Regions from separate parts of the Clostridioides sp. LIBA-7678 genome, predicted to be linked through region 1. Evidence: predicted binding sites of a transcription regulator. Region 1 holds the regulator's gene; the other holds the start of a gene.
The links. The regulator HrcA, encoded in region 1, represses chaperone genes, less so after heat shock. The targets are predictions, from matches to a motif close to TTAGCACTCNNNNNNNNNGAGTGCTAA.
Positions count from the first base shown of each region.

Region 2: ACTG46_RS01485 (co-chaperone GroES) is a predicted target of HrcA. The motif match lies at 7,211-7,237, and genes of this name have one in related genera.

Region 1 is NZ_CP196987.1:2,868,049-2,878,073, forward strand. Features, by position in the region: gene ACTG46_RS13640 (PucR family transcriptional regulator) at 1-140, shown strand, start outside; gene ACTG46_RS13645 (MFS transporter) at 327-1,700, opposite strand; gene ACTG46_RS13650 (ROK family protein) at 1,733-2,668, opposite strand; gene dnaJ (molecular chaperone DnaJ) at 3,579-4,733, opposite strand; gene dnaK (molecular chaperone DnaK) at 4,944-6,794, opposite strand; gene grpE (nucleotide exchange factor GrpE) at 6,885-7,505, opposite strand; gene hrcA (heat-inducible transcriptional repressor HrcA) at 7,535-8,554, opposite strand; gene hemW (radical SAM family heme chaperone HemW) at 8,657-9,832, opposite strand; gene ACTG46_RS13680 (APC family permease) at 10,006-10,025, opposite strand, start outside.
Region 2 is NZ_CP196987.1:238,170-248,194, forward strand. Features, by position in the region: gene ACTG46_RS01450 (dihydroorotate dehydrogenase) at 1-512, shown strand, start outside; gene pyrE (orotate phosphoribosyltransferase) at 597-1,181, shown strand; gene ACTG46_RS01460 (ketopantoate reductase family protein) at 1,392-2,318, shown strand; gene ACTG46_RS01465 (LysR family transcriptional regulator) at 2,370-3,260, opposite strand; gene ACTG46_RS01470 (YeiH family protein) at 3,448-4,479, shown strand; gene ACTG46_RS01475 (DNA-3-methyladenine glycosylase family protein) at 4,770-5,645, shown strand; gene cls (cardiolipin synthase) at 5,664-7,154, shown strand; gene ACTG46_RS01485 (co-chaperone GroES) at 7,347-7,631, shown strand; gene groL (chaperonin GroEL) at 7,664-9,292, shown strand; gene larB (nickel pincer cofactor biosynthesis protein LarB) at 9,457-10,025, shown strand, end outside.

The sequences.
Region 1 (10,025 bases):
GTATGTTTTTACATAGAAACACACTGGTATATAGGTTGGAAAAAATCAATGAGATACTTGGATTTGATTTGAAAAATTTTGAAAATGCAATGATTTTTTATCTGAGTGTCAAATCTTATTTTCTATATAAAAAAATTTAAGTACTAAATTAAGCAGAACTCCAAAACATTAGTTCAAAGTTCTGCTTAATTTTAATTTATAATATTGTATACTTATTAAGTATTCTTTATTTAAAAGCTTGAAGTTTATAAATATCAATCACTCATGTTTTACAAACAATATTTTCAAGTGTGTAAAACACTAGACTTATTAAATCCATAAATCTACTATTTTACTGTTCTTAATTCTTTCTTTAAAACAAAATTCAATAAAAAACTTATTGTACCTAAAACCACCATAACATAACCTAATATTTGAAATTGAGCTGATGTTATACTTGCTTCAAATACCATTCCAAGTAAAACTGTTGCTAAAATAGAACCTAAATAACGACTAGTTTGAAATAGACCTGAAGCTGTCCCTATACTGTCAGAAGGGCTTTCTTTAAACATAGAGGATTGTAATGCCACATTCCCAACTCCATAGCTAATACCTGCCAATGATAAAATAATGCCCTTTCCTATTACTGGTATATGAACAAAAACTATTGAAAGAAGTACTGCACTAATCAACATAAAAATTGATGACATCATCAGAGGTAATCTAGTACCAGATTTGTCTATCCATCTCCCAGTTAATGGAGATATAAATATACCTATACCAGACATAAATAACATAAATAACCCAGTCGATTTTGCACTATAATGTAGTGCATCTTGAAAGTAACTAGGAAGACCAAAAAACAAAATATAATTAAAGAAATTTAATATAATAAACTGTAAATAGACCTTTGATAGCTTAGGATTATTTACAAATAACCTAATATCTATAAATGGTAATTTTGTTCTAAGCTCATGCCAAATAAAAATACACATCAATATTACACCCAATACAAGTTGTTCTAAATTAAGAGACTCCTTCATAGATAACAAGAATAGTAATAGAAAAATCATTGCAATTGAAAATATAAGTATACCAATAATATCTAATCTTGATAATACATTTTTTAAAGTCTCTTTTATACAGTTCTTCTCTTTTGTTTCTTTTGGAAATAAAAAATATCCTAGACATATAGAAACCATAACAATAGGTATGTTGACAAGAAATATAGCATGCCATCCACCTAAATCCAATAATAAACCTCCTAATGTTGGCCCTAACCCTGCTGTAGTTGAAGCAAAGATAGTTAAAACGGCTAATGCAGAAGATTGTCTTTCCTTTATGTTATTTTGTATAAGAGCAACCCCAGATGGATATAGGGTACTTGTTCCAATAGCCTGAATTACTCTTATAAAAATCAATATAAAGAATGATTGAACAAATGGTACTATAGATGCTGACAAAATCACAAGTATCAAACCACTCAAAAACAAGACTTTCCTACCTATTAAATCTCCTATCTTCCCTGAAACTGGTTGTGCAATGGCACTAGCCAAATAAAACGCTGAGACAATCCACGATACAGTTGTAAAACTAATATGAAAATCATTTTGTATACTATGTAAAGCAAGTGAAATCATAGACGAATTAAGAGGATTAAGCATAGTTCCTGAACCTATTGCTATCAAAAAAAGTGTTCTTCTAGCATTTATCTTACTCATATATCATGCCTCCAGTAAGCAACTCCTTTACCTTATAAAAAAGCAGCTCCTATAATTCCTGCGTCTGAGCCTAAAGTTGCACATGTAATTGTAGCTATATCTTCTTTTTTGTACAATACAAATTTTCTTACTAAGTCCTCTATTCCATCGAGTATTATATCACTAGCTTTAGAAATACCTCCACCGATAGATATAATTTCTGGGTCTAAAGAATTTATTGTATTTGCAAAAGTTTTAGCTAAATACTCCTTAAATCGATTTATTACTTCAATTGCAACTTCATCATTTTCCCTATATGAATCAAACACCATCTTTGCATTTATATTTTCTAAATTTCCTTCTGCTAAATTTAAAATCATACTTTCTCGTCCTTCTTGTATCAACTTCTGAGAATACTTTATAATTGCAGTTGCGGAACAAAAAGTTTCTACACAACCATTATTTCCACAATTACAATCAAAATAGTTTTCTCCTATAATTTGATGACCTATTTCTGAGCCTAATCCATGTGCTCCAGAAAAAACTTTTTGATTAATTACTATTCCTCCACCTACACCAGTTCCTAAAGTATATAAAACACCAACATTAGCACCCTTCATACTTCCAAATTTCGCTTCTCCAAGTGCTGCTACTGTTGCATCATTTTCTCCATGAATTTCAACCTCTGGAAAGATTCTTTTTAGTTCATTATTAAAATCTTTTCCATCCCATTTTAAATTTACACATGTTACTAAACCATCTTTATTTATAAAGCCAGGTACTCCAAATCCAATAGATTTTATATTGCTAATAGTAAGCTCATTCTCTTCTAGCAACTTATCAATCATTACTTTTATGTCATTAAGTATTCCTTCAAAACCTTTTTCAATAACAGTTTTACATTCTGACCTAAAAAGTATCTTTCCATTATTATCAACTACACCTGCTTGTATACCTGTTCCACCTATATCTACACCTATATAATACATCCTTTTCACCTTTCTCTTTTGAATCATTTAATTTTGCTCTATATTTTATTATATATATAGTATATTAAAATGTGACACTATGCAAATTTTTCATAACAACTTATACACAAAGTAAAAACATCTTCCCACAGTATATTTTTACTATGAGAAGATGCCTATTTTATTAATTATTTTAATTTGTTAAGCGTTCAAAACAAACTATATCTAAAACAAGTATTTTAAGTCTTTATATCTACTTATTTTTTATCTACAACATTATTTATAACTAAATATCAAACAAATCTTAAGTATGCCTTTTAGTAGATAGAATTTGACTTTCTACACAACATATGCATACTTCTTTACATATATCTAGCTAGATACATATTTCTTTACATACATATCTAGTACAATAAATAATAATACATACATATTTCTTTACACATATACATATTAAAATCAATTTACAACTAGCTTTTCATAACTGAATTATAATCAGATAAATCTTTTGTAAAAATATTAATTTATACTATACAAAAGATTTAAAAATTAGATACCTTGTCTATAGAATATTACTATTTTACTATTAAAGGTTTAAGTCTAGGTAATTACAATAATTATCCCAGCTCGTGAGTTTTTCCAGTACTTAATATAGCACTAAAAGTATCTAATTTTATCTTACATATTATAATTGAGTTTTCTTCATCATTTGGCAGTGCCACATTCGTTCCCACTGGAATCACCCCTTTCTGTTGTTTGATTATATTATAGCATATTATATATTTGGGGACAAGTATTTTTCAGAAAATTATTTATATTCAGTTTTTATTTTTTCCATAAAAATAGCCAATATAAAAATCATACTATATCCATTGAAAATCTCTTAAATAGATAAGATTTCAGAAATACGATTATATATTGGCCATTTTAATTACTTTTTCTTAAACATATCTTCTATTTTCTGTCCGAATGTTTTTTTCTTTTCGTGGACGTTCGACCCACACTCCTTCGCAAATTCCTTTAACAGGTCTTTTTGCTTGTCATTTAATTTTTTAGGAATTTCAACTACAACTTTAACATACTGGTCTCCTCTTGAATTACCTCTAATTCTAGGGATTCCTTTTTCTTTAAGTCTAAATACAGTTCCAGTTTGTGTTCCTTCTGGCACGCTATATTTAACTTTTCCATCCAAAGTAGGTACTTCTATCTCATCACCTAAAGTTGCTTGAACAAATGTAATTGGCATCTCAAAGTAAATATCATTTCCATCCCTAGTAAATAGTGGATGTGACTTAACATTAACTACGATATATAAGTCTCCTCTTGGAGCACCTTTTTCTCCTACTTCACCTTGACCAGAAAGTTTTATCATTTGACCATCATCTATACCTGCAGGTATGTCTACTTCTATAGTCTTAACTTTTCTTGTATTTCCAGTTCCATGACATTTACTACATGGAGATTCAATAACTTCTCCAGTTCCATTACAAGCACTACAAGGTCTTGAACTTGCTATATTACCAAATGGAGTTCTTTGAACAGTTCTAACTTGACCAGTTCCATTACAAGTTGAACAAGTTTTCTTTGATGTACCTGGTTTTGCTCCAGTTCCACTACATTCTTCACACTCTTCACTTCTGTTTACTTTTATAGACATCTTTTTACCAAATGCAGCTTCTTCAAAAGATATAGTGACACTTTGTCTTATATCCGCACCACGTTGAGGACCTCTTCTTCTCTGTCTTCCACCTCCGAAGCCTCCTCCAAACATGTCTCCAAATATGTCTCCAAACATATCTTCAAAACCACCAAAGCCTTGACCGCCAAATCCTCCTTGGCCACCAAAACCTCCTTGACCATTTAGCCCATCATGCCCAAACTGGTCGTAAGTTTTTCTCTTTGTATCATCTGATAGTACTTCATAAGCTTCATTTATCTCTTTAAACTTTTCTTCTGCTTCTTTATCGCCAGGATTTCTATCTGGATGGTACTTCATTGCTAATTTTCTATAAGCTTTTTTTATCTCTTGAGCTTCTGCACCTTTACTGATGCCTAAGACTTCATAATAATCCCTTTTTGTACTCAAAAATTGACACCACCTTCATTTTACAAAACGATAGCTTGTAGAATAATAAACTACAAGCTATCATTAATTCTTATATTCTACTTTAAGTTATATAATCTATGATATATTATATTCTTTATGATGTATATTGTCCATATATCTTTAACATCTATATGATTTTCATAAATCATATATTATCCATCTATCATTTAGTGTTACATATTATATATCTTATTTGTCTTCATCTACCTCTTTAAAGTCAGCATCTACTACATTGTCATCTTTAGGTCCATTGTCTTGAGCTTGTTGTTCTGCTCCTTGTGCTGCTTGTTGCTCTTGAGCTGCTTGTTGGTACATTTCTTGAGATACTTTTTGGAACTTAGTCATTACTTCATCTGTAGCTTTTTTAAGTTCTTCTGCTGTAGCATCTTGTTTGTCTTTTACAGATTTTAAGTTTTCTATAGCTTTTTCTATATCTTCTTTATCACTTGAGCTTATTTTATCTCCAAGTTCATTTAAAGTCTTTTCAGTTTGATATATAGTAGATTCAGCTTGGTTAAATGCTTCTATTTTTTCTTTCTTTTGTTTGTCTGCTTCTGCATTCATTTCTGCTTCTTTTATCTTTTGCTCTATCTCTGATTCTGATAGATTAGTGTTTGATGTTATAGTTATTTTTTGTTCTTTTCCTGTACCTAAGTCTTTAGCTGAAACATTAACTATACCATTTGCATCTATATCAAATGTAACTTCTATTTGAGGTATTCCTCTTTGTGCTGGTGGTATATCTGTTAATTGGAATCTTCCTAAAGTTGTATTGTCATAAGCCATACTTCTTTCACCTTGAAGAACATGTATATCAACAGCTGTTTGATTATCAGCAGCAGTTGAGAATACTTGAGATTTCTTAGTTGGTATTGTAGTGTTTCTTTCTATTATCTTAGTCATTACATTACCCATAGTTTCTATACCAAGAGATAATGGAGTAACGTCTAGTAATAATAAATCTTTAACATCTCCTGCTAAAACTCCTGCTTGTATAGAAGCTCCTGCTGCAACACACTCATCTGGGTTTATACCTTTATGAGGGTCTTTTCCTATAAATTTCTTAACAGCTTCTTGTACTGCTGGTATTCTTGTAGAACCACCTACTAATAATACATCATCTATATCACCTGTAGAAAGTCCAGCATCTTGTAAAGCTCTCTTAGTTGGTTCCATAGTTTTTTCAACTAAACCTCTAGTTAATTCTTCAAATTTAGCTCTTGATAAGTCTATATTTAAGTGTTTTGGTCCTTCTGCTGTAGCAGTTATGAAAGGTAAGTTTATGTTTGAATTCATTGTTGATGATAATTCTTTCTTAGCCTTTTCTGCTGCTTCTTTTAATCTTTGAAGAGCCATATTATCATTTCTTAAGTCTACACCTTCAGCTTTTTTGAATTCATCCGCTAAATAGTCTATTACTATTTGGTCAAAATCATCTCCACCTAATCTATTGTTACCAGCTGTAGCTAAAACTTCGAAAGTTCCATCTCCTATTTCAAGTATAGATACGTCAAAAGTTCCTCCACCTAAGTCAAATACTAATATTTTCTTTTCTTGGTCTAATTTATCCATACCATAAGCAAGAGCAGCTGCTGTTGGTTCGTTTATTATTCTCTTAACATCAAGTCCTGCTATTCTACCAGCATCTTTAGTAGCTTGTCTTTGAGCATCTGTAAAGTAAGCTGGTACTGTTATAACTGCCTCTGTTACTGTTTGTCCTAAGTAACTTTCTGCATCTGATTTTAATTTTTGTAATATTATTGCTGATATTTCTTGTGGAGTATATGATTTTCCATCTATATTTACTTTGTAATCAGTTCCCATATGAGTTTTTATAGAAGTTATTGTTTTATCTGCATTTGTAACTGCTTGTCTTTTTGCAGGCTCTCCAACTATTCTTTCACCATCTTTTGTAAATGCTACTACTGATGGAGTAGTTCTCATACCTTCACTATTTGCTATTATTTGTGCTTCTCCACCTTCTAATACTGCAACACATGAATTTGTTGTTCCTAAATCTATTCCTATTATTTTTCCCATGACTAAAATCCTCCTCGAGTAATTATATAATTAAGTTTTACTTATTTGAATATTTTATATTAGGTTAAATAATCAACCTTTAATTTATACTTAGCAAGAAACTTTAACCATTGAAGGTCTTATAACTTTAGTTCCTAGCTTATATCCTTTTTGAAGTACCATTACTATTTGATTTGCTTCAACTCCATCTACACTTTCTTGCATAACTGCTAGGTGTAAATTAGGGTCAAATTCCTTAGATTCTGCTTCTATTTCTTCTACTCCAAATTTTACTAGAGTGTCCATTAACTGTTTATGTACAAGGCTTATACCCTTATACATAGTATCTTCCTTATCTTCACATGCATCTAAGGCTCTTTCCATACTATCTATAACTGGTATCAACTCAGTTATTATCTTTTCATTTGCAAACACACCTATCGTCTCTTTTTCTTGTTGAGTTCTTCTTCTGTAGTTTGCATATTCGGCTTGAAGTCTTTGATATTTATCATTTGATTCATCTAATTCGTCTTGCAATTTTTTTTCTGCTAATTTAGAATTTATATCTGTTACATTTTCATCATCAACTTCTTTTTCATCACTTGTTTCACTTGATTCCTTACATTCTTCATTAACAATTTCCTCTTCTAACTCTACTTGAGTTTCAGATTCTTGGTTAATAGAAGTATCATTTTCTTCTTTTACTTCCTGTTGCTCATTTTTTTTATCCAAGACTTTACACCTCTCAATTTAAAATTTCTTTACTTTCTATTAATTAATAAACTCATATAATTTATTATAGAGTAAATTCTAGCATAATCCATTCTTGTAGGGCCTATAAAACTTATTCGCCCAACCAAGTCTCTATCTACATTATAAGTTGCTGTAACTATACTACAATCCTGTGCCAATTCACAATCATTATCACTACCAATTATTATATTTAGATTGTCTTTTTGTATTCCCTTTGATTTAATTATGTCAGCTATTGTCTCTTTTTTCTCCAACATATTTAAAAATGACTTTGCTTTTAATACATCATTAAATTCTGGATAGCTAAATATGTTAGTAGCTCCATTTAATGATAGAGAAAAATCTTCTTCTTTCATATTTGAATTCAAAGCATTTAAAAGCTCATCTATAAGCCCAGAATACTCACTTATTTCGTATTTAATAAAAGCAATTAGATTATCATCCAAATCTGTTATACTTTTACCTAAGAGCTTCCTTGTAAGATTATCAGAAATCAAGTTTAACTTAGATTGATCTAAATATACATTAGTTGTAAGGTTAGCTTTTTTTAAATCTCCTTTATCTGTTACAACTATAAGTAAAATATTATTGTCATTCATAGCAACCAATTGTATGTGCTTTATAACACTTTGATTTATTAAACTCTTAGTAACTGCTACAGTTGTATAGTTTGTTAGTTGAGATAATAGCTTTGAAGTTTCATGAATCAATTCTTTTATATGATTTATATTATGATTCATACATTGTTCAATAAGAATTTTATCATTATCATCCAATTCGCTTTTACTCATAAGAGAGTTTACATATAACTTATAGCCTTTTTCAGACGGAACTCTACCCGCAGAAGTATGAGGCTGAATCAAGTACCCTAATTCTTCAAGGTCAGCCATTTCATTTCTTATGGTAGCAGCACTAACACCTAAATCATGTCTTTTAGATATTGTTCTAGAACCTATAGCTTCAGCTGTTTCTATATAATCTTTAACTATAGCTTTGAGGATATTTAATTTTCTTTCATTTAATTCCATCTTATTATGCCTCCTAGCTGTTAGCACTCACCAAGTTCGAGTGCTAAAAAGATTATATATATTATATACCATTATAAATTTATTTTGTCAACACCTTAAAAATTATTCCATAAATTCTATAAAGATACTATTAGATATTTCTCTTCCTTTTTGAGTTAGTTGTATTCCCTCAAAGCTCTGATTTATAAGCTTTCTATCTAATAGCATTTCTATTTGCTTATTATATTTTTCTCTAAAATCTAGCCCAAAATTTTTTTTAAAATCTTCAAATTCTATACCTTTATTCATTCTAAGCCCCATAAATATCTTCTCTTCTATCATATCTTTTTCAGAAAGAATCTCATTTTCTTGTATTGGTTTCTCTCTTTTTGTTAAACTCAAATGATAGTCATCTAAAGATTCTAAATTATTATATCTATTCTTATTAATATAACCAGAAGCTCCTGCTCCTAGACCTATGTAATGTTCACATTCCCAATATAAGATATTATGTTCACAATTATAACCATCTTTTGAGTAATTTGATATTTCGTATTGATTATACCCTTTTGATTTTAGATAGTTTATTGTATACTCATACATTTCTATATCCATATTTTCATCTATGAGCTCAAACTTATTATTCTCATACATATTATATAACTCTGTTCCTTCTTCTAATATAAGAGAATAGGCTGATATATGTGTTGGATTTAGGTCTGAAACTTTTTGAAGGGTTTCCTTCCAATCACATAGCGTTTGATTTGGAAGACTGTACATTAAATCTATATTAATATTTTTAAAGCCTACACTTAATGCATCTTTATAGTTTTTCTCAAATTCTTCATAAGTATGTATTCTTCCTATAAAGTTCAAATGTTGTTCTTGAACAGCTTGTAAACCAATACTAAGTCTATTTATACCAATATCTTTCATAGTTTTTAATTTTTCTAGTGTCAGTGTACCAGGATTACACTCTATAGTTATTTCTGCATTCTTATCTATATTAAACATTGCTCTTACACTTGTAAATATTTCTCTTATTTCATCAGATGTCAATATACTAGGTGTACCTCCTCCTACAAATATACTCGTTATTGTATCGTCACTATTTAGATGGTAATCTTCTTTCTTCTTGTATTTGTTATCCTTATATAATTTATTACTGTACAATTCCATTTCAATTTTTAAATCTTCTATATATCTTTTTTTTGCATCTATGTCCATTTTGTAAGAGTTAAAATCACAATACTTACATTTTTTTACACAAAATGGAATATGTATATAAAGTCCCAACATTTTTTATTCCTCGTTTCTTTAATTATCTTAAAACATCAATTACTAAATTATAAATCAAACAAGATAGCACATCAAGTAACATATAAAATACTTATACTATGTAATATTATAAAAAATTTGGATAAAAGTTAATTTTTACTCTTATCCAAATTCATCTAACTTAAATTAAGTACTTATCTTTTCTTCATATAAT
Region 2 (10,025 bases), 1.6 Mb from region 1:
ATGTTAAAGCTGGGGGGATGGCTTTTGGTATAAAAAATGAAGTAGCAAGAGAAGTTGTTCGTGAGGTAAGAAACATAACGAAACTACCTTTAGTGATAAAACTATCACCCAATGCAGAAGATATTGTAGGAATGGCAAAAGTTTGTGAAGAAGAGGGCGCTGATGGAGTATCTCTAGTGAATACTTTTAAGGCGATGGCAATTGATATAAAAAATAGAAGACCAGTATTTGAGAATGTATATGCAGGATTATCTGGACCAGCTATAAAACCTATAGCTCTAAGAATGGTACATGAAGTGTGTAAAAATGTAAATATACCTGTAATGGGAATGGGTGGGATAACTAAGGCTACAGATGCTATAGAATTTATAATGGCAGGAGCTACTTGTATTCAAGTTGGAACCGCAAACTTTATGAATCCTAAAATCGGTCTTGAAATAATAGATGGAATTAATGACTTTATGGAAAAAGAAGGAATAAAGAGTTTGAAAGAAATCAAAGGAATTATATAATGTAGTATAAATAGTACTTAAAAAATAAAAGATATAGATTAAATAAACAATAATTTTATAACATTAATATGGAGGAAAAATAATATGAGTAAAGTAGATGTAGTAGATATATTAAAGAAGAGTGATGCATTATTAGAAGGACATTTTTTATTATCTTCAGGAAAGCACAGTAATAGATATGTACAATGTGCAAAGGTATTAAGATTTCCAGAGTATGCTGCTGAAGTACTAAGTACAGTTGTTGAACAAATAAAAGACTTAGATATAGACTTAGTAGTAGGGCCAGCAATGGGAGGAGTAATAGTTTCTTATGAGTTAGGAAGACAGTTAGGAAAAGAAGCTGTATTTACTGAGAGAAAAGACAATACAATGGAGTTAAGAAGAGGATTTGAAGTTAAAAAAGGTGCAAAGATAATAATTGCTGAAGATGTTGTAACTACTGGTAAATCAACTATAGAAACAAAAAGAGTATTGGAAGCATTAGGTGGAGAAGTTATAGGTGTTGCATGTATAGCAGATAGAACTAATCATGATATAGGTATGCCTATATATAGTGCTATAAAGCTTGATATACAAGTTTATGAATCTGATGAATGTCCTTTATGCAAAGAAGGAAAATTACCAGTTGTTAAACCTGGAAGTAGAGAATTTAAAGAATTAGGGATGTAATAACTCAATTAAGTTTAGTGGTATTTAAAGAATGTAAATTTTTTAGAGTAAAACTAATATTATATAATATAAATCAAAGATAAAAACAGTTAGCCTTGCAACTAAGGCTAACTGTTTTTTTGTTAAAAATATATTTACAAAAAAAGAGATAATAGCAGTACAATATAAGTATAATATAAAAAAATTATTATATATTGAGGAGGGGTAAGTATGAAAAATCAATTGAATGAAACTCAGAAAAAGGTTGTATTTTTTGGAGTAGGGGCTGTAGGAGCTACTTTCGCAGAACAATTTTTAAATTCTAAATATGATTTTAAAATTCTTTGTGATGAGAAAAGAAAGAAAAGATATTTAGAAGATGGATTCATAATAAATGAGAAAAGGTATGATTTTGATTATGTAACTAGGGATGAGTATAAACAAGAGGCTGATTTTATAATTATAGGCTTGAAATATAATAATTTAAGGGAAAATATAAGAGAATTAGACGGATTAGTTGGAAAAAATACAGTAATAATGTCTTTATTAAATGGAGTTGATAGTGAAGATATAATAGGAGAAAGATTTGGAATTGAAAAAATGGTATATTCATATGTCACTAATATAGATGCTAAGAAAATTAATAATAATATTATACATACTACTAATGGAATAATTGTATTTGGAAACAAAGATAATAGTGAAGATAGAAAAACTAATATAATAACAGAAGTCTTTAATAGTGTAAATATAGAATATGTTTTATCAAAAGATATTCAAAGAGATATGTGGTGGAAATACATGGTTAACATTGGTGTAAATCAAACCTCAGCTATACTTGGCGCATCTTATGGGGTATTCCAAAGCTCTGAGCATCTAAGAGAATTGGCAAAATCTGCAATGAGAGAAGTAGTTGCTATAGCTCAGGCAAAAGGTATAGGTCTTACAGAAGATGATGTGGAAAATTCGTTACATAGAATACTGGAACATTCAAAAGAAGGAAGAACATCAATGCTTCAAGATGTAGAAGCTCATAGACTTACAGAAGTAGATATGTTTTCTAAGAATATTTGTGAACTTGGAAAGAAATACAACATATCTACACCTATAAATCAGACTTTTTTTTATATGATAAAAGTAATTGAAAGTAGATTTTAAATAGTCTTTATAAATAACTTTGGTAATTGTTGATTTTAAATCTAGATAATATTATAAACTATTTAAATTACTAAATATTTTTAATTCATCAATAAAAATATTTGCTGCTTTTGATAAAGTTATATCCTTTGGATATATATATGAGAAGTGTCTGTTGTAGTTGCTTCCAAGCTCTATGACAGACAGTTCATTATTTAAAACTGGTAAGCTTGTCACTAGATTAGATACTATTGTAATTCCTAAATTATTTCTAACAGATTCTTTGACAGCATAGTTACTTCCAAAGACCATCATACTTTTTGGAATAATCTCTTTAACACTTAAAAACATATCTAAATAATCTCTAGTGCCAGAGCCATCTTCTCTAACTATCCACTTCTGGTCTTGTAGCTTTTCAAAGCTGAAGTCTTTTAACAAAGGGCTATTATATGGAAGTGCTAAAACCATCTTATCTTCAAAAAAATATTCTTGAATAAATGAAGGTGAAGAGCAAGTGCCTTCAATAAGTCCAATATCTAAAACATAATCTTTAACATGAGAAGACACAATTGATGTATTTTCTATGAAAATTTCTACATCTATGTCAGGATATTTTTGTGAAAATAATGCTAAGAAATTAGGCAGAATATACTCACCAATAGTTAAACTTGCACCAATCTTTAAGCGACCAGTTATAGCATCTGAAACCTGACTTACATCATGATAGGTAATGTTTAAAAGATTTAATATTTCCTTAGCTCTTTTATACAATATTTGTCCACTTTCTGTTATAAAAATAGTCTTTTGTTTAATAGACCTGTTTATAAGTATGACTTTAAAATAATTTTCTAGATTTTTAATGTGTTTACTTACACTTGGCTGAGATAAATTTAAGTATTCACCAGCTTTAGTAAAATTTTTATATTCAACAACAGCCACAAATGTTTTTAATTCTTCAAACAATTTTATACCTCCCTTACTTAATGAAAGTTTACATTTTTTATATGTTTTCTACAAATAATTATACTAGATGTAATAACCATCAAAAATATTAATCATTACGATATTATATATTTATTTTACTTATGGTTATTACAATTATATACTATTATTGTAAAGAAAACTATATTAATTATAAGGTAGGTATATTATGTTAAAGAATAAAAGCTGTCTAACATTAAAAAATATAAAAGAAATATTACCTGGGCTATTTGTATCAGTATTAGTAGGTTATATTAGTATATTTATTTCTACTCTAATTCCTAAATTAGGAGCCGCATCAATTTCTATATTTTTGGGTATGTTTGTAGGAAATTTATTCTTAAATCAAAAGGTGTTTCAAAAAGGTTATAAATTTTCAGAGACAGATTTGCTATCATATTCAATAGTACTATTAGGAGCAACACTCAGTGTATCTACTCTAATAGACTTAAAAGTTTCAGGAATCTTATTTATAATGTTACAAATGACAATAACAATAGTAGCAGCACTTTATATAGGTAAAAAATTAGGTTTTGAAGAAAACTTTAGATTTCTAATGGCAAGTGGAAACGCAGTATGTGGTTCTTCTGCTATAGGAGCAACAGTTCCAGTAGTTAATGCTACAGACAAAGAGAAGGGAATTGCAATAACTATTGTAAATGTTACTGGTATATTTCTTATGTTTTTACTTCCAATAATATCTCAATTTTTATATAGCCATGAGCTAGTAAAAACATCAGCAATGATAGGAGGAACTTTGCAGTCAATTGGTCAAGTTGTAGCAAGTGGGGCGATAGTTGGAGAAAATGTAAAAGATTTGGCAACTATTTTTAAAATAGTAAGAGTAATATTTTTGGTTGTTGTAGTATTAGTATTTGGGCATATGAAAAATCAGTCTAATAGTGAAATATTTGAAGAAGAAAAGGATGAGATAAAAAAGAAAAAAGTAAATATACCATGGTATGTAATTGGATTTTTTATAACTTGTGCACTTTTCTCAATGAATATTATACCAAAAGATATATCTGTATTATGCAAAGAAATAAGTAACAAATTTGAAATAATAGCTTTAGCAGCAATTGGTTTAAAGGTTAATGTAAAAGACTTAGTGAAACAAGGTAAAGAAGTTTCTTTATATGGTTTATTTGTAGGTATAGTTCAAGTTGTATCAGCTATAGTTTTAATAAAAATATTTATATAATATAAAAAACATTTTTAATATTAGCTTGATTAATTAAAATAATATGATACTAATAATTTATAATATAAATAAAAAATGAATTTCGATAAGTTTAAATGGGTATAAACTTATAGAAATTCATTTTTTATTTTAAGTGAAAATTTAAAGTAAAATATTATTTTACATAATAATAACATTATAAATTTTGAAATTGCTTATCTTTGTGTTAAAATAAGTAAAATACACATATTAAAGTTAAGTTTTTAAATAAATAGACAAAGCAAAAATATAAATATTAAGGAGATTTAGTTATGAATGTTTATGAAAAGGATAATGGAGTTATACTAGAAGGGGTAACAGATTTTGATCCAAAACATATATTTGAGTGTGGTCAATGTTTTAGATGGCACAAACAAGAAGATGACTCATACACTGGCGTTGCAAAGGGTAGAATATTAAATGTAAAAAAAGAAAATGATAAGATATATTTAAATAATACAAATTTAGAGGAGTTTAATAGTATTTGGTATAATTACTTTGATTTAGGAACTGATTATACAGAAATAAAAAATAAGCTAAAAAATATGGATGAATATTTAAATAAGGCTACTGAGTTTGGATGTGGAATAAGAATACTAAGACAAGATGGATGGGAAATGCTTATATCATTTATAATTTCTTCTAATAATAGAATTCCTATGATACAAAGAGCTATAGAAAATTTATCAAAAAAATTTGGCAAGTACATAGGTGAGTACGAAGGTAATGAATACTACGCATTCCCAACACCAGAAGAGCTAAATAAGGCTTCACAAGAGGAAATAAGAGCATGTCAAACAGGCTTTAGAGATAAGTACATAAAAAGTACTACAGAGGCGGTTATAGAAAATAATGATAAGGTATCTGAATATACAAATTTAACTACAGATGACTGTAGAAAAGAACTTTTAAAATTCAATGGAGTAGGACCAAAAGTATGTGATTGTATTGCATTATTTGGCATGCAAAAATATGATTCTTTTCCAGTTGATGTTTGGGTTAAGAGGGTTATGCAAGAGTTCTACATAGATGAAGATATGAGTCTACCTAAAATGAGAACTTATGGCATTGATAAATTCGGAGATATGTCTGGATTTGCTCAACAGTATTTATTTTACTATGCAAGAGAACTTGGTATAGGAAAATAAAATTAAGGGGGAGGAATTATGGGAGTAATAGGCACAATATTTCTGTTCTATTTAATTATATCATATCTAGCTGGAGCCATAATTTCTGTGATTATATTACTTGAAAATAGAGATCCTGCAAAAACCATGTCCTGGTTATTGATGTTTATTATATTTCCAGGAATCGGTCTAATTGTATATGCTATTTCAGGTAGAAATATTAGAAAGCGAAAATTATTTAAGACTCAAAAACTAGCTAACAATATAAAAGAAAAGAAACTTTTTGATACGTTAGAAAAGATAACAGAAATCGTTGAACTAGAAAAAGAATCTATAAAGCAAAATAAGCTTTTAAGAGACGAAGAAGATGGTAGTTACAGAAAAAGAGTAATAAATATGCTTTTAAAGACTGGTATGTTTCCATTTACTAAAAATAATAAAGTAGATGTCTTTGTAGATGGAAATGAAAAGTTTAAAAGGCTTATAGAAGATATAAGAGAAGCAAAAGACCATATCCATATAGAGTACTTTATTATCAAAGATAGTGATATAGGTAGGGTGTTAAAAGAAGAGCTTATAAAAAAAGCCAAAGAAGGAATCAAAATAAGAATTTTATATGATGATGTAGGATGTTGGAGATTTTGGTTTAATAGAAAATTCTTCCGAGAAATGAGAGAAGTTGGTATAGAAATAGCAGCATTTTTACCTACAAAATTTCCTATAATAGGAGGAAAATTGAACTATAGAAATCATAGAAAAATTGTTGTTATTGATGGAATAATTGGATATACAGGTGGAATAAATATAGGAGACGAATATTTAGGCAAAGATGATAAGTTTGGGTATTGGAGAGATACTCACATTAGAATTAAAGGTATTTCTGTATATATGCTTCAAATGACATTCTTGATTGACTGGTATTATACAACAAAAGAAGTTTTAGTGACTAAAAACTATTTTCCAAGTGTTGGAAATGTAGGCGAAAGTATGATACAAGTTGTTGCAAGTGGTCCAGATAGTGATTGGGAAGATATTCATTATGCTTATTTTTCTGCAATATGCCAAGCTAGGCAAAATGTTTATATAGAAACACCGTACTTTATCCCAGATGAGAGTTTACTAAAAGCTATAAAAAGTGCTGCACTTAGTGGAGTAGATGTTAGAATAATATTTCCAAAAATTGCAGACCACAAGATAGTAAACATAGCATCCTATTCCTATTTTGAAGAAATATTAAGAGCAGGTGGTAAGGTTTATTTGTATAATAAAGGATTTATACATTCTAAAGTCGTAATAATAGATGATAAAATTGCTTCTGCAGGGACAGCTAATATGGATTTAAGAAGTTTTATGCTTAACTTTGAAGTAAATGCATTTATCTATGATGAAGAAGTTATTGGAGTAATGACAGATGATTTCTTTGAAGATTTAAGTCACTGTGAAGAACTTAATCTGGAGGTATTTAAGAATAGAAGTATTATACAAAAAATTAAAGAATCTGTAGCCAGATTATTTTCACCAATATTATAAAAAATTATTAAAAAAGGTATTGAAAATTATGTGTGATTGGTATATTATAATAATTGTTAGCACTCTATTGAATAGAGTGATAATAAATAAAAAGTATATATATAAATCTACATATAAAAGTAGTATTAATTTAAAAATAACTAAAAACATAGGCGAACTAGTCTATACTTAATATTTTAGGAGGCGTAAAGAATGAAAATAAGACCATTAGCTGACAGAGTAGTAATTAAAAAAGTAGAAGCAGAAGAAAAAACTGCAAGTGGAATAGTTTTACCAGGAGCAGCTAAAGAGCAACCTCAAATAGCTGAAGTTGTAGAAGTTGGACCAGGTGGAATAGTTGAAGGAAAAGAAATAAAAATGGAATTAACAGTAGGAGATAAAGTTATATTCCAAAAATATTCTGGAACAGAAGTTAAGATAGAAGGACAAGAGTATACAATACTAAGACAAAGTGATGTATTAGCTGTTATTGAATAAATATAGAATAAGTTTATTAGGAGGGGTTTAAAATGGCTAAAGAAATTAAATTTTCAGAGGAAACAAGAAGAGCTTTAGAAGCTGGTGTAAATAAATTAGCAGATACAGTAAAAGTAACATTAGGACCAAAAGGAAGAAATGTTATATTAGATAAAAAATTTGGTTCTCCACTTATAACTAATGATGGTGTAACTATAGCAAAAGAGATAGAGTTAGAAGATAGATTTGAAAATATGGGTGCTCAATTAGTTAAAGAAGTTGCAACAAAAACTAATGATGTAGCTGGAGATGGTACTACAACTGCTACAGTTTTAGCACAAGCTATAATAAGAGAAGGTTTAAAAAATGTAACAGCAGGGGCTAACCCAATATTATTAAGAAAAGGGATACAAAAAGCAGTAATAGTAGCAGTAGAAGAATTAAAAAATCAATCAAGAATAGTGGAAACACAAGAAGCTATATCTCAAGTTGCTTCTATATCTGCTGGAGATGAAGAAGTTGGAAAATTAATAGCAGAGGCTATGGAAATAGTAGGGAAAGATGGAGTTATAACTGTTGAAGAATCTCAAACTATGAATACTGAATTAGATGCTGTTGAAGGTATGCAGTTTGATAGAGGATTTGTTTCTGCATATATGGTTACAGATGTAGATAAGATGGAAGCAGTTTTAAATGACCCATATATATTAATTACTGATAAAAAGATATCTAACATACAAGAATTACTACCAGTTCTTGAGCAAATAGTTCAACAAGGTAAAAAATTATTGATAATAGCTGAAGATGTAGAAGGTGAAGCATTGTCTACATTAGTAGTTAATAAATTAAGAGGAACATTTGATGTAGTAGCAGTTAAAGCTCCAGGATTTGGAGATAGAAGAAAAGAAATGCTTCAAGATATAGCAATACTTACAGGTGCTCAAGTAATATCAGAAGAATTAGGTTATGATTTAAAAGAAGCTGATTTATCTATGTTAGGTAGAGCTTCATCTGTTAAAGTAACTAAAGAAAACACTACAATAGTAGATGGTTCTGGAGATAAAAAAGCTATAGAAGATAGAGTAGCTCAAATTAAACATCAAGTAGAGCAAACTACTTCAGATTTTGATAGAGAAAAACTAATGGAAAGATTAGCTAAGCTTGCTGGAGGAGTAGCGGTTATAAAAGTTGGGGCTGCTACAGAAGTGGAGTTAAAAGAAAGAAAGCTAAGAATAGAAGATGCTCTTAATGCAACTAGAGCAGCAGTAGAAGAAGGAATAGTAGCTGGTGGAGGAACTGCTTTTGTTAGTGTTATACCAGCAATAGGCACACTAGTTGATAGTTTAGAAGGCGAAGTTAAACTAGGTGCTCAAATAGTTAAAAAAGCATTAGAGGAGCCATTAAGACAAATAGCTATAAATGCTGGTCTTGAAGGTGCTGTAATTGTACAAAATGTTGTTAATTCTGAAGCAGAAACTGGATTTGACGCATTAAATGAAAAATATGTAAATATGATAGAAGCTGGTATAGTTGACCCAACTAAAGTTAGTAGAAGTGCTTTACAAAATGCTGCATCAATAGCAGGTACTTTCTTAACTACTGAAGCTGCTGTTGCTGACCTTCCTGAGAAAGAAGATGCAGGAATGCCAGGAATGGGTGGCGGAATGCCAGGAATGATGTAATTTAAAAAATTTAGAACATAAATCTTAATATAAAGAACTATTCTGACTTAGTTTTAATTTCTAAGTTGGAATAGTTCTTTTATGTATAAGTAATGTTACATAAATACTAATTGAGGTATAATTGTTATTAGATAAAAAATCAAAATTAAAAAGGATGCGAGATTATGGACTTAAGAAAGTTGCTTGAAGAAGTTAAAAATGAGAACATAGATATAGATGTTGCATTAGATAGATTAAAAGATTTACCATATGAAGACCTTGGCTATGCAAACATAGACCATCATAGAGAACTAAGAAATGGATATCCAGAAGTTATTTATTGTGAAGGAAAGAGTGACGAACATATTTTAGGAATTATTGATAAAATGAATCAAAAAGGCTCTAATATATTGGGGACAAGATGTAGAAAAGAAACCTTTATAAAAATTAAAGAAATATATAATCATGCTGAATATGAAGAGTTATCTAAAATTCTCAAAATTCAAAATCATGCTATAGAGAATATAGGAAAGGGCAAAATTGTGATTGCTACAGGAGGAACTTCTGATATACCAGTAGCAGATGAAGCATATTATACAGCTAAATTTCTGGGTAATGATGTTGATAGAATCTATGATGTAGGCGTGGCAGGCATACATAGGCTTTTAAATAAAAGACATAAAATAGATAGTGCTAGAGTAATAGTGGCTGTTGCAGGAATGGAAGGCGCTCTTGCAAGTGTAGTTGGAGGATT